Regions from separate parts of the Brevibacillus sp. M2.1A genome, predicted to be linked through region 2. Evidence: riboswitches for the same ligand, from Rfam matches in the RefSeq annotation. Region 2 holds a riboswitch; each other region holds the start of a gene.

Region 1 (7,949 bases), 910 kb from region 2:
ATACCACTGAGGAACAAAAACGCTTAAAGGAAGGAAAGATCATCATATTTGGACTCGGTGGGGTCGGGGGAATGGAAGCGATTCTTTGCGCCCGCATGGGGATCGGGCATGTCACCGGAGTAGATCCTGATGAATTCGAGGTTTCTAACATCAATCGTCAGATGCTGGCTACGGTACATTCATTGGGTAAATCAAAAGCAGCCACGGCGGAAGAAGTTCTTCAATCCATCAACCCATACATATCGGTTCGATGCGTCCAGGCAAATGTTGATGAAGACAATGTGCTTGAACTGATGAAAGGGCACGATCTAGTGATTGAAGCAGTAGACGATATACCCTCCCGCGTCATCATCCACCGCACCGCGCGTGAGCTGGGCATACCAAGCGTGGGCATGTCAGGGAGCCCCCCAACCCGAGGGTTTGTCTCTTCCTTTTTTCCAGACGGCATCTCGTACGAAACAGCATTGAACATCCCAGGAGCAGGGGAAAAGTTGACCAATGAAGCGTTACGCCAAGAGATTGCTGACATAAAAAAAGCCAGGGCCTGGCACTCTGTCAAAGAAGGAGCTCCAAAGGAATGGGCAGAGGATTTTTGTGAGGGGAAGGCTGGCTGGATTATTACACCAGTTCGCGCTCATCTCATATCGCTTTTCAGCTTTCATGAAGCCGTGCAAATCTTGACGGGCAGAGAACCGTTGGCACGTGCACCCAAAGGAGTTCTCATTAATCTAGATACGGACACACCGGTAAAAGTGACAACACCCCCTGATGGAACGTGGGATTACGCAACGCTATAACGATTTTGAAAGAACAGAGGAGATGATTGTGTGTCATTGATAGAAAATAGCCAATCATATAACAATAGTTTTACCCGCAATTTTGGAATCATTACGAGTGAGGAGCAAGCCAAACTGCGAAATGCTAGAGTAACGGTGGTAGGTGCAGGTGGCGTGGGCGGAATCACATTAATTCAACTCGCCCGGATGGGTGTAGGGAAGCTTCATGTCATCGATCAAGACTCGTTTGAGGAAAGCAATCTCAATCGACAAATGCTCAGCTTTGTCAGCAAAATTAACTCTCCCAAGGCGGAAGTAGCGAAGGAAATACTTCACGATATCAATCCAGAGCTGGAAGTAAAGGTAACAAGGGAGTTTGTTACCGAAGAAAATGCACATGATCTGCTGGGTGATACAGATGTGATTGTAGATGCTACGGATAATCTCGTTGCACGGGTAATCATCCATCGAACAGCTGCCGATCTGGGTATTCCCTCCATCTGGATTGCGGTAACACCACCTTTCCGTGGAGGAGTCATGTGCATGACCCCGGACTCCTTGCCCTATGAGGTCGCCATGAGACATCCTTCTTATCAACAGCCTCTCACACCAGAGATGCGTGAAAAAATTAGTCAGATCAAAGACGAGCGTGCAAAGTATTCCGTATCGCAAGGCGCTTTGCCTGAATGGGCAGATGCCTATGTAAAAAGAGAGGCTCCATGGGCAGTGCTTGCTCCTGTAGCGAATATCGTCGGCGTATTGGCTAGCTTTGAGGCATTCAAACTAATCATTCAGAGACCAGACCTATTGCCAGCCGTTGCTCCCAAACTAATCAAAGTCAATTTAGCTTCCGTCCAAATGGTACAGGTGGAAGCCCCGGCAGAGGGAAGCTGGGATAACACGCTACTATAAAGGACTCCTATGTTGCATACGACCATTATCCTACTGGTAATCGCCCTCTTGTCAGTAGTGGCAAAGGATCTGGTTCTCGTCTACGCTTCCCTCTTGCTGCTCGGATTATCTCTGCTAAAAGCAGTGCCTGTCATGGATGCAATCCAAAAACCAATTTTCCATGTGGGTCTGTTTTGTCTAATGGTATTCTTGTTGATTCCGATTGCCAAAGGAAAATATGATTTCATCTCCCTTGGTAAGGAAATGGTCAGTTGGAAAGCAACGATAGCCATTTTGGCAGGTTTTATCATCTCTTATGTCGGGGGAAAAGGCTTAAGTATTTTGCCAGATCAACCGGTTGTTTTCATAGGCGTAACAATTGGAACACTTTTGGCCGTGCTACTGTCAAATGGGCTGCCCGCAGGCTTAATCATTGCAGCTGGATGCATTGCGTTGCTGTCAAGAATCTTCAATTTATAGCGCCCTCTAAATCTACTTTGAAAGAAGTGCCAAACTATGAATCTCAATCATCAAATGAAAAATCATTTTCTTATACTAGTCATATCTTTAGGGCTGCTTGTTCAAGGGTGTTCAACTCCTGATTCCCCCCATCAAAATAGTACAACACAAGCTCAATCAGTGGTGGAATCAACCAGTGAGATCGTAACGGAAGAACTGAAAGTGCCAAGCATCGATCAGGACGTCTCCTTATATGTGAGGCATATGAGTGCCAAAAACAAGGAAAAGTTCGCCAGCAAAGAGGTTGTGTTGTTTCTTGAACCGTTTAGTGTACCTACTGCCGAAGCTTTCGATGTTCCGGGATTCTCCTGGATGGAGGAATATGCAAAGCAAGGCTACGACACTTGGGCGATGGACTTCCGAGGGTTTGGGCATTCTACCCGACCAGTTGAAATGGATCAACCACCTGTAAAGAATGCTCCTGTCGTCCGTGCTACTGAGGCGGTAAAAGATCTGGAGGCTGTCGTCCAGCACATAAAGAAAACCCGACAAGTGGATAAAATCAGTATCGTAGGATGGTCATGGGGTGGAGTTGTTGCAGGAATGTACGCGACTGAACATTCCGATGATATTGGAAAACTCGTGCTTTATGGTGTTATGCATGGTTTTTCCTTGCCTTTGATGGCAACTCCATTTGAAGCAAAAGGGAAGCCAGGTGAAATTAATCCCCAATTACCAGCGTATCAGGTTGTCCAGTTTGACAAGGCCATGCACCATTGGCACATGATGCTAGATAAACGTGATCTGGTTTCTGATGAGGCAATGAATGCTGTATCCAAGGTCTTCGTCAACGCTGATCCTAACAGCAGCAAGCAATCTGAACAATCCATCCGCCGTCCAATGGGACCGCTAGTAGATCTGTACTATATCTGGACGGACAGACCCATTTTTGATGCAGCGAAAATTACGACGCCAGTGTTAATCATTCGAGGAGATATGGACTTTTTTGCCGATAAGTCCCTCTTCCATAAGCTGACCAAGGCATCGGCAAAACAAGAAGTGGTTATCAAAGATGCCACACATTGGGTTTTGTATGAAAAAAATCGTGATCAGCTCTTGCGTGAAACAGACGAATTCCTGAAAAAGTAAGTAAACCGGTGAGGATGTGCTGGATATGAAGCCGTTTCAAATTTTGGATGCAACACTGCGAGAAGGAGAGCAGCAAGCAGGCGTTCGCTTCACATGCGAAGACAAGATTCGCATACTGCATCTCTTGGAAAGCTATCAAATAAACCTCATAGAAGTGGGCCACCCTGGAATTTCTGCCCTGGATGAAGAAATCTGCCGAAAAGTGGCGCAATCAGCAAGGCGAGCGCAAATATTAATGCATGCGAGAGCTACTGTTGAAGAAGTACATGCAGCAAAGCGGGCCAAAGCCGACTGGGTGGGTATATGGGTTTCTATTAATGATGTGTCTATCCAAACAAAATTCAGCCATCACCAGGAAAGTGACATACAAGAGAAAGTCAGACAAGCTGTTATCGAAGCAAAAAAGCTTGACTTAAAGGTTAGATTCACGATTGAAGACGCTTCAAGGACAGAGTGGGAGAAGATTGCCAGATTAGGTCATATCGCTTTGCAGGCAGGCGCAGATCGGATTAGTCTGGCAGATACTGTCGGGATATGGGAGCCTGATACATGCAAAAGAATCGTAACTCGTGCCATTGAGGAGCTTGGATGCGAAATTGAAGTTCATCTTCATAATGATTTCGGTTTTGCTCAAGCGAATGCGCTGGCGGCTATTGATGCAGGAGCTTCTGTCATTGATACGACAATTTTAGGGATCGGTGAAAGAGCAGGCATTACTGACTTGATCCAGCTTACTGCTGCGTTGCAAAAGCTGCGAAATGATCATCGCTATTCTTTGGATAGAATTCCCGAACTTGTACAAGCGATACGTTTGACGACAGGGTATAGGCCGGACGAATTGCGCCCTATCACCGGGCAAAATGCCTTTACGCATACATCGGCTTACCATGTCCAAGCCGTAAAGAGAAATTCCAAAGCGTATGAGCCATTTCCTCCCGAAACAATTGGAAGAACACGGCTTCTCGAAGAAAAGCGGCCTCCAATAGGAAGTCCAAAGCTACCTGTTTCCTTACAGGTAGGAAAGCCGTTTCCCAAAGGTGCTTCAGAGCTACAGTATCATCGTGACGGTCCAGGGATACGCTGGGTTATGATGGATTCGCGTGTTGATGAGCGAGCCTCATTCTATGTGATCCAAAGGATGTTTGGACTATGCGATTTGTCCGGTATTCCTGAAAAACATGTAGACAGACATGCGCATCATTGTGACAGTGCCTTCCTCTTTTGGGGAGATGCACCTGATGGCACTGGGCTAGTGTGTCATGTTCAACTCGGTGATGAAGAGAAGACTGTTGAGAGTCCAGCAGCTATTTTTATCCCAGCAGGGGTCGAGCATTCCTATCACTATGTGTCTGGTCGCGGAACTTATACAAATATTGTATTGTCACCTGAATACAACAAAAGCCTTTTGATTTCAGCAGCATCTTCTGAAATACCAGTGACCTAAAAGGTACAGGAATTTATTGAGGAGTGAGCGGCCATCTGGGCATGAGTACGGTATCGACCGGGCTCATGCCTTTATCGGCTGAATACTTGAGTATTTGTGGTTACATCGACAAGACACCGCCATAGATCGGCTCTTGCTGCGTTTTTTGTCCCCAAGTGCGCGTACCATACTCAAAATGCCACCACTCCTGCGGATAGTTGACGAATCCGGCAGCGGTCATCAAATGATAGAGCAATCGTCGATTGTCGCGAATCTCGATGTCTTTTGGGGTAGGCTGTACGAGCTCTTCATAATGGCGAGTATCAGCCCTGTCACTGAAATCATCGAAGTCTGTTCCCATCTCCAGCCAGCCATCAGGTCCTGCGATAGTCAGATCGACTGCGCCACCGGATAGGTGAGGGGACGGCTTGGAGAGGTCTGTTGTTGGATATGCGACGAATTTGCTCAATTCTTCCGTGAGTGCAGGTCCTTCCTGCCAGCCTTGTAAAAGCAAAGCTTCACGAAAACGTTCATACAACGATGCCTGTACCTCGAACGAGCGCCAGCCGTCCAGCACGACGAGTTTGTAGCCTACGGGCAGTTGGGCGGCTGCCGTGGCGAGCCTGCGTGCTGCCCCTTCTCGCAAAAAAGCTTCTGGCTGTGTTCCGGCATAGCCCTCGTGGTAGTAGGCTGGATAGACCGTGATTTTCTCCGTAAAGGAAGAGAGGGGGATCATCGGTTCGCCGCATTCCTTGATCGGCAGTGGGCTGGGCAGAATCATGTCGGGTATTTTTGGAATCGGAGGAAATAGCATGACTGCACACCACTTTCGATTGTTTTGCCAATAGGGTAACGAAAATTTTCAGGTAAGTAAACGGTGATTATCTTATTTTTCTGCCAATAGACACCTGCGACGAATCGCAGCTTTTGCTTGAATCCTCGGTAGCTTTTGCTATTATTAAAGCAAGTGCTTGTCAACGAAACGAATGACATTTACATATGGAAGAGAAACAGGTCCTTGTTTTTGCGAAACCGATTCGCAGGAGCAAGGTTAAAAGGGAAGTTTGGTGAAAAGCCAACGCGGTCCCGCCACTGTAAGAGAGTAGCTATTCTTCAAGGCACCATGCCATCCACTGCCCATCCGGGAGCGGGAAGGAGAAGAAAAGCGATGATCCTCAAGCCAGGAGACCTGCCTGTTTTATGTTTACACTGATTTCCTTCGGGTCAAAGGAAGAGGTGAGGATTGTTGCTTTTCAGCTATCCGCGCTTTGTTTTTCCTTACGTACTGGGGAAACAGAGCGCTTTTTTTCTGTGAAAAACGTCTCGACGTTTTTCACAAAAGTGGATGCGACCGCTTGCGGTCAACAAAACGGTCATGACCGTTTTGTTGCTTCGGAAAGTATGGATGGAACAGCGGAGTAAAATACGTCACTTTTTGAGGTGGTCACGATGGAGAAAAACGATAAGAAGCGGGGCTTGACCCTCGTTTACACAGGAGACGGCAAAGGAAAAACAACGGCAGCAGTCGGATTGGCTGTGCGGGCAACAGGGCGCGGGAAAAAGGTGCTGATGGTTCAATTCATCAAGTCTCCAGAGCGTACATACGGAGAAAAGATTATTTTCGATAAATTGGGCATTGAAATCGTGCAAATGGGCGTCGGCTTCACCTGGACGAAGACACCGGAGGAGCATCGTCAGGCATTGAAAGAAGCTTGGGCGTTTGCGAGCGAGAAGCTCTCTTCCGGAGCGTACGATGTCGTTATTCTGGATGAGCTGAATAATGCATTGGCGATTGACCGCTTCCCGATTGACGATGTGTTGCCATTGTCCGATGTGTTGGAAGCGATTCAAAACAGGCCAAGTCATATCCACCTCGTGATTACGGGACGGGCAGCAAAGCAGGAGATTTTGGACATCGCAGATTTGGTGACAGAGATGAAGCCAATCAAGCATTACTACGATGAAGGGATTCCAGCTGTGCTGGGGGTAGAATTTTGACAAGCGCAGGTGTAATAGAGACGTATGGTCATGGCGGAGACTTGCTGACCGCAGCGCAGCGCTTTGGTCGAGAGCCCGGGCAGTTTCTGGATTACAGTGCCAATATTAATCCGCTGGGGATGCCAGCGAGCGTCCGTGAGATGCTGCTGGCTTCGTTGGCTGCTGTTACGCATTACCCAGACCCTGGACATCGTGTGTTTCGTCGGGCACTGGCGAGACGGCTGCAAGTGCCGGAGGAATGGTTGCTGCCTGCCAATGGTGCAGCGGAGGCGATGGCACTGGCCATCCTCGGTCTTTCGCCGCAAACAGTTGGAGTAGTATATCCTTGCTTTTCGGAATACGCGCAACTTTCCGAGCAGTATGGAGCCCGTGTCATTGGCTGCTTCGGGAAGGAAGCGAACGGGTACAAGCCCGATCCTGCCGAGCTGTACACGCTTTTTACGCAGTGTGATCTCGTATTTGTCGGGTCACCAAACAATCCGACAGGAATTCTGTATCAGCCGGATGAGCTACGCCAAATGGCGGAATGGACGAAAGAGACCAATACGTGGCTCATCGTGGATGAGGCTTTCCTCGATTTTGTAGAGGAAAAGCGGCAGTATACATTGGCGACGCAGCTGGACCACTTTCCCCGTGTGATTTTGATGCGGTCGATGACGAAAATGTACGCGATCCCGGGATTGCGCCTGGGCTATGCGATTGCGCACCCGGATGTCATTGCGAAAATGCGCCAAAAGCAAGTGAGCTGGAGCGTGAATGCACTGGCCCTTTTGGCAGGCGAACTGTGCTTGCAGGAGCAGGGATACGAGGAACAGACGCGCAGGCTCATAAAAGTAGAACGTGCGTATTTAACTGATAGCATCCGAAGTGAGTTGGGCTGGCAGGTATGGCCTTCGGAGGCAAATTTTTTGCTACTGCGCTCGCCAGAAGGATTGTCAGCCGAACAATTGCAGGCACGGCTCGGCAAAAAAGGCGTTCTGATCCGCAACTGTGCGATGTATCCCGGTTTGACGGCACATGATGTGAGAATCGCAGTGCGTGGACGAGAGGAAAATGAACGACTTATGGAAGCGCTTCGCGAAGCTCATGCGGAAGGAAGTGAACAGCGATGAGCTTGGTGCTGGTAACAGGCGGTGTCCGTTCAGGAAAAAGCCGCTACGCGGAAGAGCTTGCAATGAAGCTGAGCAGTCGAGTCCTGTACGTGGCGACAGGCAAGGCTTGGGATGATGAAATGAAGCAGAGAATCGAGCTGC
Region 2 (7,949 bases):
GAGGTCTTCCATTCGTTTTCTCCCACCATGTAGTACTCAACCCGCGGCTCTTGATCGACGCCATTTTCCACTCCTTTTAGATAGCGGTCAAACCACCGTAGCTGCGTTATATCCAGATCGTAGCGGATGGCGTTGTTTCCAAAGGGCACATGATGGATTTCTCGTGTCGTATTCGCCTTGTGATACCATGGCCCCAAGATGAGTCTGGCGTGCTCTGGCACATTTCGGGAGACAACCTCCCATGATTCGCTCGTCCCCATCCCGTTGTCGTCATACCAGCCAGATACCAGAGTAGCAGGCACCTTTACCTGATCCGCATGCCGCTTCCAGTCCGACATGGTCCAGAACTCGTCACCATTCGGGTGTTCCATCCATTTTGTCCAAAACGGGATTTCTTTCCCCAGCACTTTTTGCGGGATGTCCTTGATCGGACGCACTTTGATGACCTCACTCCAGTCATCTCGGGAAAGAGCCGCGACATTTCGACGCTTCTCAGCCATCATGAAAATCCATGACAGGCCACCAAGAATCGTCCCCCCTTTGCGCGGGATGTCCACATAAGGTGTTCCTACTGTCACGTAGCTGAAAATCGCCTTCAGATGCGGATTTCCGCTTGCGGCCGCAGCCCATTGCACGTACCCCACATAGGAGCCGCCGAGCATCCCTACGTTGCCATCCGACCACTCCTGACTCGCGATCCAGTTGAGGCTGTCGTCTCCATCATTACGCTCATGAACGAGTGGAATCCACTCTCCTTCGGAATCTTCCCGTCCACGCGTATCCTGAACAACCAGCGCATATCCACGAGCTACAAAGGGCAACCGGCGAAAAATGCCATCCATCCGTCCATAGGGAGTGCGCATGAAAATCGTTGGAACCCGCTGTCCTTCCGCCAAGCCTGCGGGTAGCCATACCTCGGTAGCCAGCCGAACGCCATCTCTCATCGCTACATCATGCCTACCCAAATGATGTACGCCGTAGTTAACTTCAGACAGCGTAGGGTCTTGCCACATCGTAAGCGGAGTCAAATCTTCCCACCCTGTTTTCACCAATACGACACTATCACCACGACCTGTCAGCACCAACGCGATGACTTCGTTCTCACAAATGATCAAGTCAATTGGCTGCGCTGCTTCGCGCACCGCCCAGACCCAAGCTTGCTTTTGCCTTGTGGGCCCTGTTCCTTCGATGGATAGATGGCGTTGGTAGTGCCCTCCACTTCCCGGAAACACAACTGATTCGCTCTCCCAGTCAATTCGCTCCCATTCCGGAAGCTTCTGTGCCAGGGTAAGGAGTGGCAACTCGTAGGTTGCTTCCCCTTCAGCCAGTAGTAAAAACGGACCGTCAACCGCACCACCCGTATCCCAACCTGTGCTCCGATGCCAAACTTCCCCATCCTCAAAGCGTATATCAGCTACCTTGATGCCAGATTGATAATAGCCAAAAAAAGCTTGTTTGTGCCCAGTCTGTGCCACCCGTCATTCCTCCTGTTACCTGATCTACTTCCACACTTGCTGATACACTCTGAGGAAATTGCCACCCAAGATTCCTTCGATCTCTGCATCGGTGTATCTGCGCTTCAATAGCTCACGCGTAATTTCCGGCAGTGACGCATGGCCTTTTACTACGTCAAATGGCATCTCTTTCGTTTTGGCAATCTTGTCCAAGGGCAAATATTTCGTCAAATCATCGCACAGGTCTAAGCCAATACCGATGTACCTTGCTCCGACAAGCTTTTTCATATAGTCAACATGATCAATCAGTCTCTCGATAGTTGAGTCGGCACTGTTAGTCGCTGTAAACATGCTACACGCATTCAACCCGACGAGTCCGTCCTTTTCCGCAATTGCTTTGATCTGTTCATCTGTCAGATTGCGCATTGTCGGCACGATTGTTCGACTGTTGGAGTGAGAAGCGATCACCGGTTTTTCTGCGATCTCCATCACGTCCCAGAACCCTTCGTCATTCAAATGGCTCACATCGATGACGATACCCAGTTTTTCCGCTTCCTCGATAAGACGAACACCGAAATCGGTGATGCCTCCTTTTTTCCCTTCACGAACCGGTGCAAAAAAGCTGCCGTCCCCAGCAAAGTTGCGCCGACTCCAAACCAGCCCCATCATCCGTACTCCGAGCTCATAAAAGACACGCAAGAGACTCAAATCGTTATGCAGTGGCTCTGCCCCTTCCAACGACAGAATGAACGATACTTTTTGCTCCGCTCTTGCCCGTTGCAAATCACCCAGATTTTTGGCGATGACGATGTGCTCGGGAGACTCTGCCGCCTCTGCATGCAAAGCACTGATCTGGTTGAGCGCCTTGCGAAGACTCATCTCTGGTACAAAAGCATCCTCGACGAACACGGCTGCCACAATGGAATGCACGCCACCCTGCTGGAACCGTGGCAAGTACTCCGTCTCGATCATTTTGGTTCGACCATATCCACGCTGAATCTCCACATCCATCAGCAGATCAAAATGCCCATCCAAAACGTGAACACCGTCGTGAAATTTGCGCGCCTGTTCTCTCGTTACTTCCGTCATACGGGTCATCTCCCATCTTGTTCTATGAATTTTCTGATCGAAATAAATTTGGCTATATCCAACAAATTCGCGACGTATTGCACGGCTCCTCTGATCAATAAGAGACCCTTTCATCTAACTGGTGGAAAGATTGAATTTTCTGCCGTCGGCTTAACAAAAAAGGACGCCGACTAGGCATCCCCCTCTTATGAAAATCAAAGAAACTCAACTTGCACCTTATTAATTGGCTCCACTCATTACCTTCTGGATAGGTGGCTTTACACGGATCGCTTCCGAGTAGAAATACACATGCTTTTTTCCTGTAATAGGATGGGTCATCACTTCTGTTTCTACTCCGAAAACATCCCGGATCAGATTGGGTGTCAAGACCTCCTCTGGCGTTCCCGATGTAACGATTTCCCCCTCACAGATTACGTACAGCCGATCACAGTACATCGCTGCGATATTGAGATCATGCAGCGAAGACAAGACCGTAATCCCCAACGTTTTGACGAGATCCATGACCTGCAACTGGTATCGAACATCCAAATGATTCGTCGGCTCATCAAGAACAAGAAACTGCGCTTGCTGCACCAAAGCTCTGGCAATCAGCACCCGCTGCTTCTCCCCACCGGATAAACTGAAAAAGCTGCGATCAGCGTATGTATGCATCCCTACCCGTTGTAGTGCATCTTCACAAATCCGAACGTCTTCCGCGTTATCGGACTGAAATAGTCGCTTATGCGGGGCACGTCCCATATTCACGATTTCGGTCACCGAAAAATCGAATTCGACAGAGGTCTCCTGCCGTACTGCCGCCATTCGCTGAGCGTTTTGGCGTGAGGTTAGCTTGTATACGTCGTCGCCATCGAGTGAGATCCATCCCGAACGCGGCTTCAGTACGCGATAAATGCTTTTTAGCAACGTGGACTTCCCACTGCCATTCGGCCCGATCAGCCCCACAAACTCTCCAGAGCGCACCTCCAGACTGACGTTGTGCAGGATTCCCTTTTTCTCCAGTTCGACCGATATATTCTCAACCTGCAAATTCATCGTCCGCTACCTCCAAAGGAATAAGAACTCCGCAGCATCAACCAGATAAAGAATGGACCTCCACACAGTGCTGTCAAAATACCAATCGGCAGCTCTTCCGGTGCAAAGGCAAGCCTGGCAACTACATCAACCCAGATGAGAAAGATCGCGCCAAACAAAGCGCTGACAGGCAGAACACGTCTGTGATCTGATCCAACCATTACACGGACGATGTGGGGCATCATTAATCCGACAAAACCGATTGATCCCGCGATGGACACGATCACCCCCGTGAGCAGTGCCGTGATCACCAGGAGAAGCTTGCGGAATTGTACCGTATTCACCCCCAATGTCCCCGCTGACTCTTCGCCCATCAGCATCGCATTGAGCGAGCGGTATTGGGCCATTAAGACGATGAGACAGATGACGACAATCATTGTAGGGATCGTCAGGTATTCCCATTTCCCGCCAGCCAGACTGCCACTTAACCAAAACAGAACCGTCCCAATTCCATGCTCATTTGGCGCTGAAAAAACAAGCAGACTGGTAATGGCCGACAAGATCGCAGATATCGCAATTCCAGCCATGAGCAGGCGTACCGTCGAGTTTTGTCCACCAATACGGGATAGCGTAAAAATAAGAATGATGGACACAAGGGAGCCTGTAAAAGCGCCAAAGGATAGCGCATACTGCCCGTACATGCTGAATGCTCCAAAAATAATTACCGAGGTAGCGCCAACCGAAGCACCTGAAGATACGCCTAACACATACGGGTCAGCCAGGGAGTTGCGAACCAACGATTGAATCGCTACTCCCACGACAGACAGACCTGCGCCGACGATTGCCCCCAAGAGTACACGAGGAAAGCGAATATCCCAAATAATCGTTTGCTCACCTTTGGACCAATCCACTTCGATCCATTGGGTCAACATCGGAATTTTTGATAAGGCGATTTTCCATACCGTAGTCGGCTTAATCTCTACTGATCCCAGGGTAACTGCGAACGTAATCGAGAGGAAAAGTCCGACCAGTAAAGTAATGATGATATAAGGTAACTTGATCTGTTGCAGTGCTATTCCCTCCCTTAAAAGGGGCGTACTCTATTTGAATTTATCCGGGTAGAGTCCTTCCGCCAAAATTTTCAGCGCAATCGGTGCTCGAACACCTTCAGAAGCTGCGGACAAAGGCAATACCATTAGTCGTTGATTTTTAATCGCAGGGATATCCGCCAATTCTTTTTTACTCAAAAGGAAATTGCGTTTTTGCTCGACGGTTCTATCCCCGTAATCTACGATAATAATCACGTCTGGATTGCGACTTACTACTTGTTCCCAACTTACCTCTGCCCAACCCTTTTGAATATCGTCAAAAATATTCTTACCGCCTGCATTCTTGATTAAGGATGTCATGTAGTTGTTGGCTGCTGTGAATGGTTTATCTTCCCCGTTGTCGTACACGAACACTTTTAGTGGCTCGTCAATCTTGCCAATTTTACTCATTGTTTGATCCATTTCACTCTTCATTTTATGGATCAAATCATTGGCTTTGTCCTCCACACGGAAAATGCGTCCAATGTTCGTAATGTCCGCAAACACATCGTCGATAGTCGGGCCAGGCATGCTAGATGACGCTTGCAGATACGATTTGATGCCAACCTTTTCCAAATCTTGCATCGATCCTACGCCCTTTTCGCCGAATCCACTTTTCCATCCGGCGTATACAAAGTCTGGGTTCGCTGCCAGCAGCACTTCTTTCGTAGGATACTTGTCAGACAGTACCGGAATCTTGTCGTAATCTGCTTTTAACTCAGGAAGGATTTCATCATCCAGGTAAGCAGTTCCGACCATTTTATCAGCAAGGCCCAATGCCAGCATGATTTCGGTGACGTGCTGGTTCAAAGTCACTGCACGCTCAGGTGCTGTTGGATAAGTCATTTCGATACCATTATTGGTTAGTGTTACTGGCTTGCCTTCTGCTGCTGGAGCAGCTGTTTGTTCTGTTTTGGCTGGAGCCTGTGTTGTCGTAGTGGAGCCGCATGCCGAAACCAAAAGCATGGCAGCTGTCATAATACCGAAAGCTAGTCCTTTTATTACTGTATGCGTTTTGTTTGCCTTCATCATCTGTAATCCTCTTTTCTGTTTGGAAATGATGGCTTGAACCAAATCCTCCACAAAAAAGCACCCCCCATTTCAATCGGGAGGTGCATGACAAACGTAGATATAACTATAAGCAGGCATAAAGGCGCCCTTTCATAGACTGCTTCCACATCTGCCCCATCCTCGTGGGTCGATTGTATAGGATCGCATGGCAGGTCTCCTGGCTTACGGATCAACACACCCAGCTACCTTCCCATTTTTTGTCTTCCAAAAAACAGTGGCTATTTGCTAGGCACTCCTCGTTACAGTGGCGGGACCGCGCCGGTTTCTCACCGGACTTCCCTTTTAAGCTGACGGCATATGCCATCCAGCACCATTCGATACGTATTCAATTTTTATGATTTCTTCATTAGTTGATGGAAGTCAGTTTTTTCGGGAACTGCGTGAGTATTTCAACTCCCGTTTCCGTAACCAATACATCGTCTTCAATCCGCACGCCGCCTACACCTGGCAAATAGATGCCCGGCTCGATCGTAAAAACCATCCCTGGTCGAAGCACTTCTTGGTTCTGGCTGTGAACAGACGGATATTCATGTACATCCATCCCAAGTCCGTGCCCAAGACGGTGCATGAAGTATTCACCGTAGCCTTTTGCAGTGATGACATCGCGAGCGGTTTTATCCAAATGCGCAAAGGTCACACCCGGACGAATCTCAGCAATTGCCGCTTCGTTGGCCGCCAATACCGTCTCGTAAATCTCTTGCAGCTGGGCACTGATCTCGCCTACAGCAAAGGTACGAGTAATATCGGATACATATCCGTTTGCAGCTACTCCGATATCAAACAAAAGCAAGTCGCCTTCTTGCACCTGGCGGGTTCCTGGCTTTCCGTGTGGAAGTGCCGACTTCTCCCCTGCCAATACCATGGACGTAAAGGATGGGCCTTCTGCGCCCAAGCGCTTCATCTGGAATTCCAGCTCAGCTACGATTTCTGTCTCGGTCATGCCTTTCTGAACTTTCTTCAGGGTCTCCCGCAAGGAATCCTCGACCAACTGAACAGCGTATTTCAGACGATCCACTTCATCCACGGATTTGATCAAACGCATTTCACGGAGTGGCTCTTCCACGTCCACATAGCTTGACGCCAGAACAACTTGTCCAAGTGCTTCATAGCGCTCGACAGTCATATGACTTTTCTCAATACCGAGCTTCGCCAAGTTCGCTGGCAACACTTGCTTGAGAATTTCATACGGGTTTTGGATATCCGTATGTGTATGGATATCTTGAACGAACGAAGCTTCTGCCGCTGCTTCACGATCAAGAGCAGGTACAATCAAGGAAGGCTTTCCCTCAGCAGGAATAACAAGACCCATAAAACGTTCATGCGGGTCTGTAAAAAATCCGGTCAAATAGTAGACGTGCTTGGGAGAGGTAATCAACACCGCGTTCAGCTCTTGCTCTGTCAAAAACGTGTGGAGCTTCGAAATGCGCTCTTGAAACAACTTCTTCACCCTGCTTTCACCAATTATTCTATTGCGAGAATACCACTTCCCCATCAAAAAAAGAAGAGTTCAATTGAAAAATCTCCCTTGGATCGGACAACCTATAAGTGGGGTGAAAATGAAAATGGAACAAATACTCGTCCATCAGGATGGCAAACAGTTTGCTTTTCACATATCAGGAAAAGGCCAGCCGTTATTGTGTATCCATGCGCCATGTATCGGCTCTATCAATTTTGTTTATCAGCAAACACTCGCAGATACATATCAGCTCATTGTCCCTGATTTACCCGGACATGGCGACAGTTCTCCGATGGAGAAGCCCTTTTCCATTGGGGAGTTGGCAGAACGGCTCCATAAGCTGATCCCGGCACTCGGCATTGAGCGTCCCTTTATTTTGGGCTACTCCCAAGGTGCCTCTATCGCCCTTGAATATTGTCTTCGCTATCCTGATCATGCACAAGGCGGTATACTCGTGAGCGGATTTTCCGAAGTGAATGACCTGTATTTACATGGACGATTTTGGATGGCCCAGGCGTTGTCGATGCTTCACGGAGTTCCTCTTCTTGCCCGTTCCATTGCTTCCTCACATGTCGATAACCCAGAAATGCGCGAAAAATGGACGGCACACGCCTCCAAAACAGATCCTACTAGCGTGAAATACCTTTACGCTGCCGGACATCGATATCAATGTACAGAGCGCCTGAGCAACATCCAGCTTCCGATTTTACTTGCCTATGGCGAACGTGATCAACGGATGCACCATTATGCGCAGACGCTTAGCATGAAATTGCCAAAAGC
Region 3 (7,949 bases), 1.2 Mb from region 2:
CAAGGATTCGAACACATCATCAAAACGGATGCAGAAAGTGCAAGAAATTTGTTTTTAGTGGCTGTTACTCAAGATCGGATTGTCGGGTTTTCCAGATGTGCAGGCGTTTACTTAAACAGATTTGCCCACAAAGTAGAGTTTGGTGTATGTGTTTTACAAGAGTTCTGGGGTTATGGCATTGGGAAGAATCTCTTGCAAGAATCGGTTGACTGGGCAGACGCCAACCACATTACCAAAATGACGTTGAATGTAATGGAAAAGAATGAGAAGGCAATTGAGTTGTACAAACGGTTTGGTTTTGAAATCGAAGGGGTACTCAAAAACGACAAGGTCCTTTCTGATGGCAATTACTACAACACCATTATTATGGGTAGATTCAAAGGTGACATGAGAGCGTAATGAAAAAACTCCGCTAGCATAAGCGGAGTTTTGCTGTCTAATCATTGGTGAAACAGTTGTTTAACTGCTGAAGAAGCTACGGCTGGAGTGCTTTCTTTTATAATGAGAGCTGCCGTAATGGGAATGTCCGTACCGATTGCTAGAGCTATACTTTCTGCGGTGTTTGTAATCGCTGCTGCTGTATTTCCGGTACTTATGCGAAGATGAGTGATTACCGAGTAAATTTTTCAAAAGCTTCTTAAGCATATCAATCACTCCTAGTTAGGTTGGAAGTCTATTCCGTATAAGTATATACGAATATGTCTGAGAACCGTTTCATTATTTTTCTACGTTTTCGTGAAAAGCTGGACCAATCAGATCGATCCGGTTCGTCCATATTCCACCTGTAAAGCTTTCTGGCACCCGTTTTAAATCAGTCGGAACATCAAAGCCTTGCGACACATCTCCACTGCCTGCGACTAGGATCACGCGTGTGTCTTTTGCTTCCATTCTTGCCATGAACCGATTCGGCCAACCCCAGAGCCATGGGGCAATCTGATCGGGAATATGCAATTGGGTTTGTGCACAGGCTTCTGGTACATATCCGGACCAACCTGCTGCTATGTACGGGATCAGGCAGCTTTTCATTGTCGCCATAGACATCACACGCAGCTGGGGCAGTTGTTGTTTCAATGTCTCGATTGGCTTGTCACCGCCATAAACAGAGAGCTGTGCCAGTCGTTTTGCAGGCAATGCCGCCAAAACATCCGCCAACGCTTTCCCTTCGAGTGGGTCATTACTTTTGATATGGATAAGCAGTGAGCGATTAGGGAATGTTTGTAGCACATCATCGAGAGAGGGCATCATGCCAATCCCTTTTCCACGGAAGGGGAAGGTTTTCCCTTCATCCGCAGTATAATGGTAGCCAATGTCGAGTTGTTGTAATTCGGCCAAGGTATAATCTCTCGTGACACCGGTGCCATTTGTCCGACAGTCGAGCGTCCAGTCATGAAACACGGCGAATCGATTGTCTTTGGTCCATTGTACATCCAGCTCGACGACGTCCGCACCTGCATCAAAAGCTGCCTGCATGGACGGAATCGTATTTTCCAGGTACGGATGCTCCGGTGGATAAATCCGTTCCGCCGTACAAGTTTCATTGGTGATGTTCTCCATATGAAAGGTTTGTGCCATCCCGCGGTGAGCAAGTAAAAAAGGCTCGCCTTCTGGCTCTTTTGCAAGATAAGAGCTGTTGCCTAGAAAGAGGAAAGCCATGAAAAGAAGGGGAATCCAGATGCGTTTTCGCTGGAACCATTTCTTTCGTGGTTGATTTCGTTGCTTTGACATGATGGAATACCGCCCCTTCCTTAAAATTCTCTGTTCATTGTAGCAAAACGCAAGGGAGGAAGGTACATCCTTTGGGAGTAGGGCTAGGGGCTTGGCATCATTCGAAAAGACTGGCACAATAGACAATAGACGGAAGAGAAGATGTATCCTTGAACAGCAAGGGGAGATTCCATGAAAATAGCATTGCACCAAATCGCTTATCAGATCGGTATGCATCCAACTGAGATGGCGAAGCTTGTCTACGATGGTGAAATAACGGGTGAGGTACCTGACCGCGATCCGCAAGCAAAGGATGCCTGGGTGGATTTGCACGCTCTGCGTAACTTCGTTCAATGGCGATATGATCAGGGACGAATGGAGCAGATGTTCTATGATAAAGCTATGCGTCACCTAAACAAAGCAATGCCAAAAAAATAATCGAAACCGGAGGAGAAACATGCAAGACAATATTATTTACTGCATGGTGCCAAAAGCATACTGGGAAAAGTGGATGGACAAGGATCACTACTTGCCGCGCGATTACGAGCAGGAAGGCTTTATTCACGCGACGAAAGGGGACGAGCTGCTTGAAAAGGTAGCAAACCGCGTCTATGCACAGTTTGACGAGGAGTTGTATGTACTCGTTGTCGATGAAACAAAAACGACTTCGGAAGTCAAATACGAGGCTGCGAAGGACGGGTTGCTGTATCCACACATCTATGGACCGCTGAATCATGATGCGATTGTGGATATAAAGAAAATGAATCGGATAGACGATCAGTGGCGTCTGGGAACGTCCATCCGCTAATCTTCTACCAGCTAAACCACTTGAGTAGCGCAAGCACTTCTTGGCGCTTAGCCTCAGGGAGCTTGTCGAGTCTGCGCAAGAGAAGATCGATTCGCATGCGCTGTTCCACTTCGGATTCCGGTACCTTTTGTCCCTTCACCCATTGACGTTTCAGGCGGACTGGATCTGTATCAGAGATGATCCGAAGCAGCTTTCTTTCCAACAAATCTAAGGAAGCCATAGGTGAAACCCTCTTTTTCGTTTAATCCGTTTCTTCTATTATAACACGGGTACATAAAGAAACCATGATTGGCGCACAATGGTAAAGGTGTTGAATATAACCCTTTGTAGGAGGCGTATCGATTATGGCGAAGCCGGATGACCGTTCTGACAACGCAGAAAAACTTCAACAGATGATTTCCAATACGGAAGAGAACATTCGTGAGTCCGAAGATTACCTGACGGCTCATGCTGGAGAGATTTCTGCAGAGGAAAAATCAACCCTCGAAGCGAAAAATCAGCGTCGTGAAGAAAGCATCGAGGGATATCGCGCGGAAATCAAGGATGAATCTTCGCAGGCATAACCTTGCTATCAAACGTCTGGCGCCACCTATGCGTCAGGCGTTTTTTCATTCTATCGGGCAAAAGTGCAACAAAACATGATTTGTTTTGCGAAACATGGTAATCTGTAAGGGGACAAATTGAATAAGAGGAGAAAGACTTATGAAGCGACCAGAAGATACACGCGTCGTTGTCGGCATGTCCGGCGGAGTCGACTCCTCCGTGACGGCTTACCTGCTTAAGCAACAGGGATATGACGTCATCGGCATCTTCATGAAAAACTGGGATGATACCGATGAATTCGGCCACTGCACGGCGGAAGAAGACTTCCAGGATGTCCGGCGCGTCTGTGAACAGATCGGCATTCCATATTACACGGTAAACTTTGAAAAAGAATACATGGACAAGGTATTCCAGTATTTCTTGGATGAATATAAACGAGGACGTACACCGAATCCGGATGTCATGTGCAACCGTGAAATCAAGTTCGGTGAGCTTCTCGCCAAGGTCATGGATCTGGGGGCGGATTATATTGCTACCGGCCATTACGCGCAGGTCAAGTACATCGATGGCGAGTACAAGCTGATTCGCGGCGCTGACAACAACAAGGATCAGACTTACTTCTTGAATGTACTGGGCCAAGAACAGCTTTCCAAAACGATGTTCCCGATCGGTCATCTTCCGAAACCGCAAGTAAGGGAGATTGCAGAGAAAGCAGGACTTTATACAGCGAAAAAGAAGGACAGTACTGGGATCTGCTTTATTGGGGAGCGCAACTTCCGCGAGTTCCTGCAAAACTACTTACCTGCCAAACCAGGAAATATTGAGACCGTAGATGGAGCAGTCATCGGTACGCACGACGGACTGATGTACTATACATTGGGTCAACGACAAGGCTTAGGGATTGGCGGAGGTCATGGCACGAGCGGACAGCCTTGGTTTGTTGTAGACAAAGATCTGGAACGGAATGTCCTGATCGTTGGTGAAGGCTCTGATCATATCCGCCTGTACTCGAAGAGTCTCTTGGCGACCAACGTGAGCTGGGTCAGTGATAAGAAGCCTTCCGAAACGTTTTCTTGTACAGCCAAATTCCGTTATCGTCAGCCAGATCAGGGAGTAACCGTTCACCTGCTGGAGGATGGCAACGTAGAAGTTGTATTTGATCAGCCGCAAAAAGCAGTGACACCTGGTCAGGCTGTTGTCTTCTACGATGGAGAAGTATGCTTGGGTGGAGGGACGATTGACAAGGTACGCTTAGTCGATAAAGAGAACTAAGATAGACATAGACGGGGGAAGCACTCGGTGGATGCTACGAAAAAATCAAAAGTGATTATCGTTTCATTTTTGGCGGGAGCAGTTCTCTTGGCGATCATCTCTTATTTCGGGATGGCCTCCATGGGTAAAGAGCATATGGCGACGATCCAAAACGTCATCAAGGAGAACGGCGGGGTTGTAAACGCGGGTGGAGTGACAGCGGTTCCGCTGGAGGAAAGTCCTTTTACCAACAGCGGAAAAGGCAATACCATTTACCGAATCCACTTTACGAAAGATGGGCAAACGTTGACGGCTTGGTATCGTGCCGATAACGAATCCTCCATCAAGAAAGAGCCGGAAGCATGGATTCTACCGTAATAACAAGGATAAACCTGACTGGGAGAGTGAAGGCATCACATGACCCAATATGCTGGACTGCGTGAGCTGGCTGAACTGATTCGAAGACTCGAGCCAGAGTTAGCGGGTGCACAATTAAGTATTCTTGCTCATGAGAATAAAGAGGAAATCGCAACACTGCTAGTGGAAGGACTCGGAATGAAGGTTCCTGTCCAACACAGCTCCGGCGAATATGCGAATCATTTGGCGATTTTGCGTGTTGGAGCGAACAAGTACACCTTTGCGCAAGACTGGAGAGAAGTGTACATCAGTGAAATCAACTACTGTGCGTGTCGCATACCTCCAGGGGCCCATGGATTGTTGGTTCACCATATCGATTATCCAGGCGTGATTTATGATGTCTCACGAAAACTGGCCGAGTATGAAATCAATGTTTCCAAGTTGAATGTATCGCGCGAGCAAAAAGGGAAGAATGCCCTGCTTGTCTCTGTGACTGATGAAGAGATTACACCGACGATTGTTTCCGCCATCGAAGAGCTGCCCCAAATCACCAGAGTGTTATCACTACAGTAAGCAAATCATGATAAACAAAAACTGCCCGTTTTTAGCGGGCAGTTTTTTTCGTAGCGAATTTGAGTCCATAGCTAATGAGGACTGGCAAAACAGACGAATGATTTTCGTCAGCAAATTCTTTAAAGGAAGCCTTGATTTGACCTTTACCCATGGAGGATAATCGTTCGACCATCGCCAGGGATTTTTCTTTGACCAAGAACCGGCCATCGTTTTCCAACTCCCCAATGGTGAGGAGCGCATGGACGTCGAGATCATCTGTCAGCAGCTTCGGTAATTGACTCTCCTTCGCAAGCAGCACGCTCTCATTCCAATGAATCGAGGGACTGCCAGCTATATAACGTTGAAAAGCATGTGGTTTGGTCAAAAGTACATGCAAAACAAACAAGCCACCTAGCGAATGTCCAATAATCGCTTGCTGCGTCCGATCGATGGGGAAGTCATTTTCAATGCTAGGCTTGAGATCCTCCTCCAAAAAGGTGAGGAACTGCTCCGCTCCCCCCATCTGAGGCCACTCTGTACCACTTGGGTTGCAAGGAAGCTCTGAGGCTGGAACTTCATATGTGTAATCAAAGAAACGGGCAGGATGGTACGGACCCTCCGTTGGATAGCCAATCCCGACGACGATAGCAGGATACACACCAGTTCGTTCAGGGCCACGTGATTGTATCCGTATCGCTTCGGTCATGGTGGCAAAAACAGAGTTGCCGTCTAGCAAATATATGACGGGAAAACCTGATTCCGGAGCGGGATCAGCAGGTATACTTACGAAAATGTGATAGTCTCGCTCTTGATAGGTCATGTTTTTACTGTATGAACGAGGAATGACGACAGGTTGATAGTCGGTGCTTTTCATGAAGGCTACTCTCCAATCTCCCCAAGGCTAACCAGCACGCACAAAATCTATTATATGAACGAGAACCAGAGATTGGCAATAGCCGAAAAAGGAGAATAGTTAGTTTTCGAAAAGAGCCCATACTGAGCTTGACTCCTACGATATATTGAGGTAAAGTAAGTTTTACCAACTACATATTGATGCGGTAAGGTGTTTGCCAGCCAGATTTGGTAGACTTAATAGGGAAGTCGATGAGAATCCGACGCGGTCCCGCCACTGTAATGAGAGAGTTCCATTTGCGAAAAAATGCCACTGATCCTGAAGGATCGGGAAGGTGTAAATGGAGCGATGATCCAAAAGCCAGGAGACCTGCCTAACCGCTTGCACTGTTTACCCTACGGGAGATAGGGAAGTGTTCGAGCGCTCAATTCGCATTGGCGAATTGCTAGATGGAAGTCATCACGCGCATTCGGCATGTAAACGTCGGATGCGCTTTTACTTTGGCTAAATAACATACATACAGAGTAAAAATAGTAGGATAGGATGAGGGACATGCTAATCGCTTATGATTCAAAAACAGGAAACGTCCGAAGATTCGTCAACAAAATTAATTTGCCACATGTGGAAATTAATCAAGATATGGTGCTGGACGAGCCATTCATTTTGGTCACATACACGACGGGATTCGGACAAGTGCCGGAGAAGGTGGCGACGTTCCTGAAGCGAAATCATGTCCATCTGCGCGGAGTATCTGCCAGCGGCAACCGCAACTGGGGAACCAGCTTTGCCAAAAGCGCGGATACGATCGCGAGCCAATATGGCGTTCCGGTGATTTCTAAATTTGAACTGTCCGGTACCGGCCGTGACGTGGAACAATTTACGAGTGGGGTGGCAGCAATTGCGGCATATTGAACTGAACAACGAACTGATGCAGCGTGGCAACGACGGATTTTATCAACTGGAAAAGGATCGGGAAGCGGTTGCGGTCTTCATGGAAGAAGTGCAGTCCAACACGATGACTTTTAACAGTGTCAAAGAACGCATGGACTATTTGATCGAGAATGACTTCTATGAAAACGTCTATGAAACATACACGGTTGAGCAGGTTGATGAAGTTTTCCGTTTGGCCTATGACGCTGATTTTCAATTTGCTTCGTATATGGCTATCTCCAAATTTTATAAAGATTACGCCTTGAAAACGAACGATAAATCGATGTACTTGGAGCAGTACCCAGACCGGGTGGCCGTTGTGGCACTGTCCCTTGGACAAGGTGACTTTGAGCTCGCCAAGCGTTTAACAGTATCCATGATGGACCAACGTTTGCAACCAGCGACACCAACTTTCCTGAACGCAGGCAAAAGCCGCCGTGGAGAAATGGTCTCCTGCTTCTTGCTCGAAATGGATGATTCACTGAACTCTATCAACTTTATTTTGGGCACTTGTATGCAGTTATCCAAAATTGGCGGCGGGGTAGCCGTGAACCTGTCCAAGCTCCGCGGACGAGGAGAGCCGATCAAAGGCGTCGAGGGCGCGGCAAAAGGTGTCATGCCAGTCCTCAAGTTGTTGGAAGATGCATTTTCCTACGCGGATCAAATGGGCCAACGCAAAGGCTCAGGTGCAGCGTACTACAACATTTTCGGCTGGGATATCAACGAGTTTCTCGATTGCAAAAAGATCAATGCAGATGAAAAAGCGCGCATCAAAACGTTGTCCATCGGCCTGATCGTACCAAACGTTTTCTACAAGCTGGCTGAGGAAAACAAGCCACTGACTGTGTTTGCTCCGTACTCCGTGTACAAAGAATACGGCGTGCATCTGGATGATATGGACCTCGATGACATGTACGAGGAGCTCCTGGCAAACGATCGCATCAAGAAAAA
Region 4 (7,949 bases), 3.0 Mb from region 2:
AGGCAATATCCATATCGTGTGTTGCCATCAAAACAGTTGTTCCTTGCCGGTGAATGGCATCGAGCTCCCGCAGCAAATTTTTGGTCTGATAGCGATCCAAATACGCAGTAGGCTCGTCCAATAGCAAAAGCTCTGGCTCCATGACCATGACCCCCGCGAGCGCCAGCCGCCGTTTTTGTCCCAGGCTCAAATGATGAATCGGAGCTTCTGCCAGCTCTCTCAACCCGAATGCATCCAGCACCTTTTCTACCTTTGCCCGGATTACTTCCACAGGCAGCTTCTGATTGCATAAACCGTAGGATATATCTTCTGCGACCGTGCTTGCGATCAACTGATGCTCGGGATCTTGAAAGACCAAGCCCACCTTTTGCGTCATCTCTTGCAATGCGGCTCGCTTGTAGACAAGCGGTTTTCCCTTCCACAGCACTTGTCCCTGCTGTGGCTCGATGATTCCGTTTCCATGCAAGAACAAAGTCGACTTCCCACAGCCATTCCGTCCCAAAAGAACACATTTCTTCCCCTCAGGAATCCATAAGGACAGCCCTGACAGGACAGGTCCTCGCCCTCCCGGATACGTGTACTGCAAATCGATGAACTCCAACAACCGTGATGTCATAACCGCCAACCTCCTGTCCACCACTCAAGCAGCACCAGCAGCATACAGCCTGCGATTGCCTCCCACTCATAGCGGCGTGAGCGGGCATGGGTATGAAACGAGAGCACCTGCATGCTCTCCCCAAAGCCCCTAGCCGCCATTCCTTTGTGCAAGGCTTCGTATTTGCGCATTGCTCTGACAAACAATTGCGCAACGAGAACCCCTGCATCCCGAAGCGTCGCTCGGAAGCCGCGATGACCTCCGCGCGAACGTTGGGCAATCCAGAGCTGATGAGAAATCGTTACCAACACAAAAATAAACCGATACATGATCATTAATAAGTCAGTTACAAGGACAGGCATACGTAGCCGGCGAAGCACCTGCAAAATATCAGCAAACGGCACGGTAAACAAAATGAAAGCAAAGCAGGATAAGCTCGCCATGGTACGCCAAAACAAGATCCAAGCTTTACTGAAGGACGACATCGGCACATAGAGCACATAAGAACCCAGCTCCCATGCTGCCGCGACCTGGACCTGCACTTCTCCTGCTCTCGCCCCTTCAACTAGTAGAGCAGGAAGCCCCGCAGCGAAAAACGAGAGCGACACGATCATAAAGGTAAAATAGATACGGACAGGAATCCGGGCATACACCACTACCCATACCGTCATCCACACAGCGACAGCCATCTGCATCCATACATGTCCTACCAGGACGAGCAGTAACAATGCGCTCGCCAGTAATAGCTTATGAGCAGGCGGCAGACGTTTCAGCCTGTTTTGATAAGAGAGAGAATCAAGCTGCAGACCGTTCATTTTTTCCGCTTATCCAACCGGCCTTTGTACAAGCCCACGGCGTAGCCAACCACTCCCGCTCCCAACGCCGCCTGCACCGCAAACAATAGACTCTCCGTCTCTCCCCCTGGCGGCTCTATCAGCGGCTGGAACCACGGTTCGTAGTTCGGGGCGATTTCCTTGATCGCTTCCTCTGCCACGCCATCTGCGCCGCCAAATTCCGAATCCTGAACCAGCAACAGCGGGACAATAGCCAGTACGATTACTCCAATGAGTAAAAGCCAGTTCCATCCTTTTTTCACAGCGATTCCTCCCGTTTGAGCAAACGAAGCTGTGTAAGCTCTTTTGCGTTGTAAGATAACAACCAGTTCCAAACAAGAACGGTCAACAGACCTTCACTGATGGCGAGCGGTACTTGCGTGAATGCAAAAATTCCTGCGAATTTGGCAAACGAGGCCAACACTCCGCCAGATTCAGCTGGAAATGCGAGTGCCAGTTGAAGCGAAGTCACTACATAGGTAGCGAGATCAGCCAAAGCCGCCGCCGCAAAAACCGCCAGTCGCTGGCTTCCTGCCACTTTCATGATCAACCGATAGATTCCGTATGCCACCATTGGTCCTACCACTGCCATAGATACAGCATTCGCCCCTAGCGTAGTCAAACCTCCATGCGCCAATAGCAGGGCTTGAAACAAGAGCACCATGCTCCCTAGCACAGACATCGCAAAAGGTCCAAACATAATGGCACCGAGGCCCGTTCCAGTCGGGTGAGAGCTGCTGCCTGTAACCGAAGGGATTTTCAGTGCAGATAAAACAAAGGCAAACGCTCCTGCAACGCCAATTAGGAGCTTCATTTCGGGATGTTCTTTTACAATTTTGTTAATCGAGCGAATCCCAAGAATAAAAAATGGCAAGAAGACAGCCCACCAAAATAAGGCCCAGGATAAAGGCAAATACCCTTCCATGATGTGCATCGCGTGTCCTGTCTCAGGTTCATTGAGCAAAAAATACAGGACGAAGCCCGCGATCATCAGACAAGTAGATACGAGACGAGATCGATTCATGTTCATTCCTCCTTCACTCACTTTCGTTCTTTCCTCCAAACAAAAAAATCCCATCCATCAATGGACGAGATGTGCACACAAAACAACAGACTGACTAGACAGCCTCATTGCCTCGTATTCACCGCTCCTTTCCGCGAAGGTTCTGTGGGTGTGGCTACTAGGTAGGTCTCCTGGCTTCCAGATCCATGCGCTCCTTGTCCTTCCCCATACGAAAATGAGTGGTTTCCTTCTCAAAGAGAGCTCCCTGGTTACAGTGGCGGGACCGCTCGGGACTTTCACCCGATTCCCTGTTACCCTTTATGCGTCACATAAAGGCACCTAACGCCGACTATATGCAATTGACTGACAATTCATGTTTGTCCCACATCATTATACCGGATCACTACATAAATCGGAAGAATATAAGCGAAAACGCATAAGTCGATGACCCTTACAAACGGAGCCATCGACCTATGCATACTTTGTTTTATCTATTCTTTTGCGTCTACGCCAATCACTTCACTAATATGTTTAAAGCCATCGCGTTGCATGAGCTTCAGCAGTTTTTTGTTGATTTGCTTGGCGATACCTGGGCCCTGATAAATCATCCCTGTATACACCTGAACGAGACTAGCTCCTGCCCGGATTTTCGCGTAGGCGTCTTCCCCGTTATAAATACCGCCGACACCAATAATTGGTACCTTATCTCCTACTTCTTGATAAATCTCCTTCACCCAAGCCGTGGAACGCTCTGTAAGAGGTCTTCCGCTCAAGCCGCCCGCTTCCTCGGCAAATCGATGTCCGGAAACCGCCTCGCGTGATAGTGTCGTATTGGTAGCAATAATTCCGGAAATGCCTTCTTCTACAGCAGCGTGAACCACATCGCGCATGTGCTCATCTGACATGTCTGGCGCTACTTTCAACAAAATCGGCTTTTTCTTGATGGAACGCGCTTCCATTTCGGTTGCCTTTTCCCTTACTGCACGCACCAAATGACGCAAGCTCTCTGTTTCCTGCAAGTCACGCAGATTCGGGGTATTCGGAGAGCTGATGTTAATGACGAAATAGTGACCGTATGCATAGAGCATGTCCATACATTTGCTATAGTCGACGGCCGCTTCTTCATTGGGCGTTACTTTGTTTTTCCCAATGTTAATCCCAATCGGAACATCTGAGTATGCGTAATCGACCAAATGCTGGGAAGCCAAATACGCACCGTGATTGTTGAAGCCCATTCGGTTAATGACAGCTTGATGTTCCGGCAATCGGAACAATCGGGGCTTCGGATTGCCTGGCTGCCCCTGCGGCGTCAATGTCCCGATTTCCACAAATCCAAAACCAAGGGCACCCAACGCATGGTAGACTTCTGCATTTTTATCAAAACCGGCTGCAAGTCCGACTGGATTCGGAAACGTCATTCCCCACAGCTTATTCTCCAACCGCTGGTCTTTTACCTGATAGATCATCTTCAGGATGCTTTTGCCTGGAGCAGAATCCTCCACCAGCCTTAAGGCACCAATTGTCTTTTCGTGAATCTCTTCCGCATCTTGCTGGAACAGATATTTTCTTATGAGCTGATACATCGGCTGCACTCCTTACTCCGTTTCTACCTTTTTACCTCATAGTAGAATACCATACTTTTTCGGGAGGATGTAACCTTTATACGTGATACATATTTCCAGCCAAGCAGGCAAATCCTAACAGCACCACCACGCACAGGGGGATAAGTCTTTCATGAAAGTGGACGGAAAAATCGGGATTGGTCAAGCCATTATGGTGATGATGCTGACGATCGGCATTACGAACCACGTAACCGTTATCCCCCTCTTATTGAGTAAAGCCGGAAGAGATGCTTGGTTGAGCGTGTTGATTGCCGGTATCCCTTTTTCCTTCTGGGCGTACTTGCTGTTTGTGGTTAATCGAAGTACGAAGCAACAGTCTTTGCATGAATGGCTTGCGCAACGCTCAGGAAAAATCGTCAGCCATCTGTTGCTCACCCCGATCATGGTCTGCCTGTACATGATGGCCCTAACCAACCTGATCGATACCCAGACATGGACGACCGTCAACTACTTGCCTCGAACACCCGAGTGGGTGACCGCATTAGCCTTAATGGGTTTATGCATACTCGCGTCAATCGGGGGAATAACGTCCGTAGGAATCACAGCAGGAATCTTGTTGCCTGTCGTGGTTTTGCTCGGATTTTTCATCGCTTTTGGCAATATTCCTAAAAAGGATTATAGTCTTTTGTTGCCGCTTTTCCAGCATGGGTATCGTCCTCTTCTTCACGGGATGCTCTATGTAGGCGGCGGTATTTCAGAGATGTTTCTGCTGCTATTGCTCCAACCTCACGTACGTAAGCCCTTGCGCCTCGTACACTTTTTGGTCATGCTCGGCATCACGCTTCTGCTGACACTCAGTCCGTTGACAGGGGCTATTGCGGAATTTGGACCTATAGAGTCTGCGCGCCAACGCTTTCCGGCATTTGAGCAATGGCGGCTACTCACGATTGGAAAAGACATCGAGAACATGGAGTTTTTCTCCATTTTCCAATGGCTCGCTGGGGCTTTTATACGCATCACGATTTGCTTGCTGCTCTTGGGAGATTTACTCACCATCCGTACCCAAAAAGAACGCAGATTCATGATGATTTTTCTAGGCGGAAGCATGATCGCCTTTACCAGCCTCCCATACAGCGACATGCAGTTCGTATCATTTCTGACGCACGTATACTATCCGCTTTACCTAGTCATTATCGTTGTGATTACTCTCGCACTCATGCTGGTTACTCTGCGCAAGCCATCCAGACAGGAGGGAATAGGCCATGACCCTTGAAGAGGAACTGCGGGAAAAATTCGCGCATTGTGCGGACGTCGTTTTTATGCGAACAGTCACAACCGAGGACCAGCCTGTATTGATGCTTTATTGCGAAGGACTTGCAGACGTTCGTCAATTACAAGATACGGCATTGCCGCAATTGGAGCGATTCCTGGCTATTGGTGATTTGCGTTCCTTGCCTCTTTTCCCGCTCTTCACGAATCCAGAGTTGTGGGTAGAGCGACTGTTTGCAGGAGATTTGCTGATTTTCATTGGAGACTCTCCTCCATTCGCCTGGGATATCTCCAATCGACCGGAGCGCGGCCCTGAGGAAGCCAATACAGAAATATCGATCAAAGGTCCACGCGACGGCTTCGTCGAGGATCTCTCCACGAACGTAGCTCTCATTCGCAAGCGTATGCGAACCATTACCCTGGCCTATGAGCCTTTTATTCTCGGAACACGCTCGCGTACAAGAGTTGCGATGCTGTATATCACAGATGGAGTATCTTCGGATCTCGTGGAGATGATGCGCGAGAGGCTCCTCAATTGTCGGTCAAAAAAAATCTTGAATAGCGCTATCCTGGAGAAATTACTCAGTGACAATACTCATTCGCTGTTTCCGTTAGTTGATTATACGGGACGTCCTGACTATGCAATTTACATGCTACTGCAAGGGAAAGTGGTCATATTGGTAGACGGCTCACCTTTGGCAATCGTGGCACCGGTTACCTTGCTCGAACTCATCAAATCTCCCGAAGATGATCAGTATCCGGTTTCTTATGTATGGTTGGAACGCATTCTGCGTTTGGGTGGATTTTGGATCGCGATTTTTCTTCCTGGCTTCTGGATTGCGCTGTCCGCTTATAACGTAGAGCAATTTCCTTTTCAATTGCTCGCTACCGTTACACAAGGCCGAAAAGGGCTGCCATTTTCCGCGCCAATGGAGCTATTTATCATCTTGTTTATCTTTGAATTTCTGCGCGAAGCAGGTGCCCGCTTGCCCAAAAACGTCGGGCAGACGTTGGCATTAGTCGGCGCACTGATTATCGGGGATGCTTCCATTCGTGCAGGACTGACATCGCCCTCAATGCTGTTTATCGGCTCCTTGACAGTCGTTGCCTCCTTTACACTGGTCAACCAGGCATTAAGCGGAGCTGTTACCGTGGCACGTTTCGCTGTTTTCTTCCTTTCCGCAACCATCGGCATGTACGGCTTTATCCTCGGGATGATTGCCATCGTATACTATTTGTCCACCTTGACCTCCTTTGGCAGATCGTATATTTTGATGGGTTCATCCAACTCCTTGTCCACCCTGTTCATTGTTTTATTCAAGTCCATGACCAGTTTTTTACGGACGAGATCGGCTAAGGGTGGCGATCCCAAATGAAATGCATGCGGATTGCTTCTGCTATGCTGCTGTTGGCAACGACTCTTCTTAGCGGCTGCTGGGACCAGAAATCGATCCAGGATCTTCGCTACTTATCTGCCATGGGCATCGATTACGTCAACAATGAGTATGTTCTATACGCCCAATCCACCGATCTGTCTACCGTCGCGAAGCAGGAGTCATCAACTACCCTTCAAGCACCACCTGCGACCATTTCGATCGGAAAAGGGAAAACACTTCAATCTGCCTTTGATAACCTGCAAAAAAACGCGCAGGTGCCCGTATTTCTAGGCTTTGTATCCTCCCTCGTATTTCATGAGCGTCTCTTGCAAAAGGGCATTATCACCTCCCATGATATTATGAATCGATACGGTCTGATTCGTTACACCAAATGGGTATTCGGAACACGGGAGCCGATTGACAAAGTGTTAAGCTCTCATTCTTTGGTCGGATTTTCTCCATTGGACTCTCTGTTGCATCAGCCAAAGGATGTTTATGAGCAACGTTCGTTTATCGAGCCGATCCAATTTTTTCGGTTTATCTCGGACTTTTGGGAGCCAGCAAACACCGTGTTATTGCCAAACATCACGCTGTACGAGCGTTCCTGGAAAGAAAATAACCGTTTTATTTCTCGTCTCTCCATCGATGGCATCCACGCCATTCATCGTGGAAATTGGCAGGGTTACTTCCCCAATCGTGATTTAATGGGGATTCGGTGGATGAATCCTGACACAAAATTTGCTGGCCTCGTTGTGAGACAAAACAACATTCCCAAAGCAACAATGCGTATCGAACACGTCCAATTGGACATCATTCCGATTACCACCGGAGATCATCCTCGTTATCAGGTCAATGTTCGGCTTAAGGGGTTCGTTCGTGAAATGATGAGTACGGTTACACCTGCTTTCGTAGAAAAAAGCTCCGAAGAACAGGTAGCCGAGCAGATTCGCGGGACGTTTCTGAAAGGAGTCAAAGCAGGGGTTGATCTATATAGCCTGGAGGAAGCTTTGTTTAAACAAGACTACCAGGCTTGGCGAAAGTACGAAATACGCAAGCGCAATAAGCTCACACCTGATTCCCTGACCCAAATCCAGGTGCATATGTACTTAAGTGATTCCGGAAAAATGAAGATGGATTCGGTCAAATACCCTGACCCGCTTCGGCCGAATGAATAAATAATAAAAAAACTGCTTGCCGTAAGCTCGGACAAGCAGTTTCTTCTATCATCTATTTACCGTTGAAGCTAGTTTTTCACCAGCAAAACTTCTTCGATAGAAGCATACGGCAGGTTATGCGCATCTGCGACAGCCT

What was found. A riboswitch is a leader RNA that binds a small molecule or an ion and turns the genes downstream of it on or off. The one in region 2 is predicted to bind cobalamin.
Region 1: linked by a shared signal. The riboswitch ahead of HP567_RS09230 (hypothetical protein) and the one ahead of HP567_RS13640 (ABC transporter substrate-binding protein) in region 2 are both predicted to bind cobalamin.
Region 3: linked by a shared signal. The riboswitch ahead of nrdI (class Ib ribonucleoside-diphosphate reductase assembly flavoprotein NrdI) and the one ahead of HP567_RS13640 (ABC transporter substrate-binding protein) in region 2 are both predicted to bind cobalamin.
Region 4: linked by a shared signal. The riboswitch ahead of HP567_RS27260 (energy-coupling factor ABC transporter permease) and the one ahead of HP567_RS13640 (ABC transporter substrate-binding protein) in region 2 are both predicted to bind cobalamin.

What each region holds. Positions count from the first base shown of each region.
Region 1 is NZ_JABSUY020000001.1:1,852,172-1,860,120, forward strand. It holds gene HP567_RS09200 (HesA/MoeB/ThiF family protein) at 1-797, shown strand, start outside; gene HP567_RS09205 (HesA/MoeB/ThiF family protein) at 828-1,688, shown strand; gene HP567_RS09210 (DUF441 domain-containing protein) at 1,698-2,147, shown strand; gene HP567_RS09215 (alpha/beta hydrolase) at 2,184-3,275, shown strand; gene HP567_RS09220 (homocitrate synthase/isopropylmalate synthase family protein) at 3,301-4,719, shown strand; gene HP567_RS09225 (M15 family metallopeptidase) at 4,820-5,512, opposite strand; cobalamin riboswitch at 5,694-5,909, shown strand; gene HP567_RS09230 (hypothetical protein) at 5,899-6,120, shown strand; gene cobO (cob(I)yrinic acid a,c-diamide adenosyltransferase) at 6,148-6,696, shown strand; gene cobD (threonine-phosphate decarboxylase CobD) at 6,693-7,808, shown strand; gene cobU (bifunctional adenosylcobinamide kinase/adenosylcobinamide-phosphate guanylyltransferase) at 7,805-7,949, shown strand, end outside.
Region 2 is NZ_JABSUY020000001.1:2,758,739-2,766,687, reverse strand. It holds gene HP567_RS13660 (CocE/NonD family hydrolase) at 1-1,475, opposite strand, end outside; gene HP567_RS13655 (dipeptidase) at 1,500-2,543, opposite strand; gene HP567_RS13650 (heme ABC transporter ATP-binding protein) at 2,763-3,575, opposite strand; gene HP567_RS13645 (FecCD family ABC transporter permease) at 3,572-4,585, opposite strand; gene HP567_RS13640 (ABC transporter substrate-binding protein) at 4,655-5,674, opposite strand; cobalamin riboswitch at 5,844-6,043, opposite strand; gene HP567_RS13635 (M24 family metallopeptidase) at 6,060-7,151, opposite strand; gene HP567_RS13630 (alpha/beta fold hydrolase) at 7,276-7,949, shown strand, end outside.
Region 3 is NZ_JABSUY020000001.1:3,915,198-3,923,146, reverse strand. It holds gene HP567_RS18835 (GNAT family N-acetyltransferase) at 1-399, shown strand, start outside; gene HP567_RS18830 (hypothetical protein) at 460-645, opposite strand; gene HP567_RS18825 (glycerophosphodiester phosphodiesterase family protein) at 718-1,725, opposite strand; gene HP567_RS18820 (hypothetical protein) at 1,897-2,142, shown strand; gene HP567_RS18815 (DUF952 domain-containing protein) at 2,162-2,512, shown strand; gene HP567_RS18810 (hypothetical protein) at 2,517-2,732, opposite strand; gene tlp (small acid-soluble spore protein Tlp) at 2,857-3,075, shown strand; gene mnmA (tRNA 2-thiouridine(34) synthase MnmA) at 3,215-4,327, shown strand; gene HP567_RS18795 (hypothetical protein) at 4,355-4,684, shown strand; gene HP567_RS18790 (ACT domain-containing protein) at 4,724-5,236, shown strand; gene HP567_RS18785 (alpha/beta hydrolase) at 5,268-6,089, opposite strand; cobalamin riboswitch at 6,260-6,459, shown strand; gene nrdI (class Ib ribonucleoside-diphosphate reductase assembly flavoprotein NrdI) at 6,621-6,980, shown strand; gene nrdE (class 1b ribonucleoside-diphosphate reductase subunit alpha) at 6,967-7,949, shown strand, end outside.
Region 4 is NZ_JABSUY020000001.1:5,711,017-5,718,965, forward strand. It holds gene HP567_RS27245 (energy-coupling factor ABC transporter ATP-binding protein) at 1-616, opposite strand, end outside; gene cbiQ (cobalt ECF transporter T component CbiQ) at 613-1,410, opposite strand; gene HP567_RS27255 (energy-coupling factor ABC transporter substrate-binding protein) at 1,407-1,691, opposite strand; gene HP567_RS27260 (energy-coupling factor ABC transporter permease) at 1,688-2,452, opposite strand; cobalamin riboswitch at 2,596-2,789, opposite strand; gene HP567_RS27265 (quinone-dependent dihydroorotate dehydrogenase) at 2,923-4,014, opposite strand; gene HP567_RS27270 (GerAB/ArcD/ProY family transporter) at 4,166-5,266, shown strand; gene HP567_RS27275 (spore germination protein) at 5,256-6,638, shown strand; gene HP567_RS27280 (Ger(x)C family spore germination protein) at 6,635-7,813, shown strand; gene ald (alanine dehydrogenase) at 7,882-7,949, opposite strand, start outside.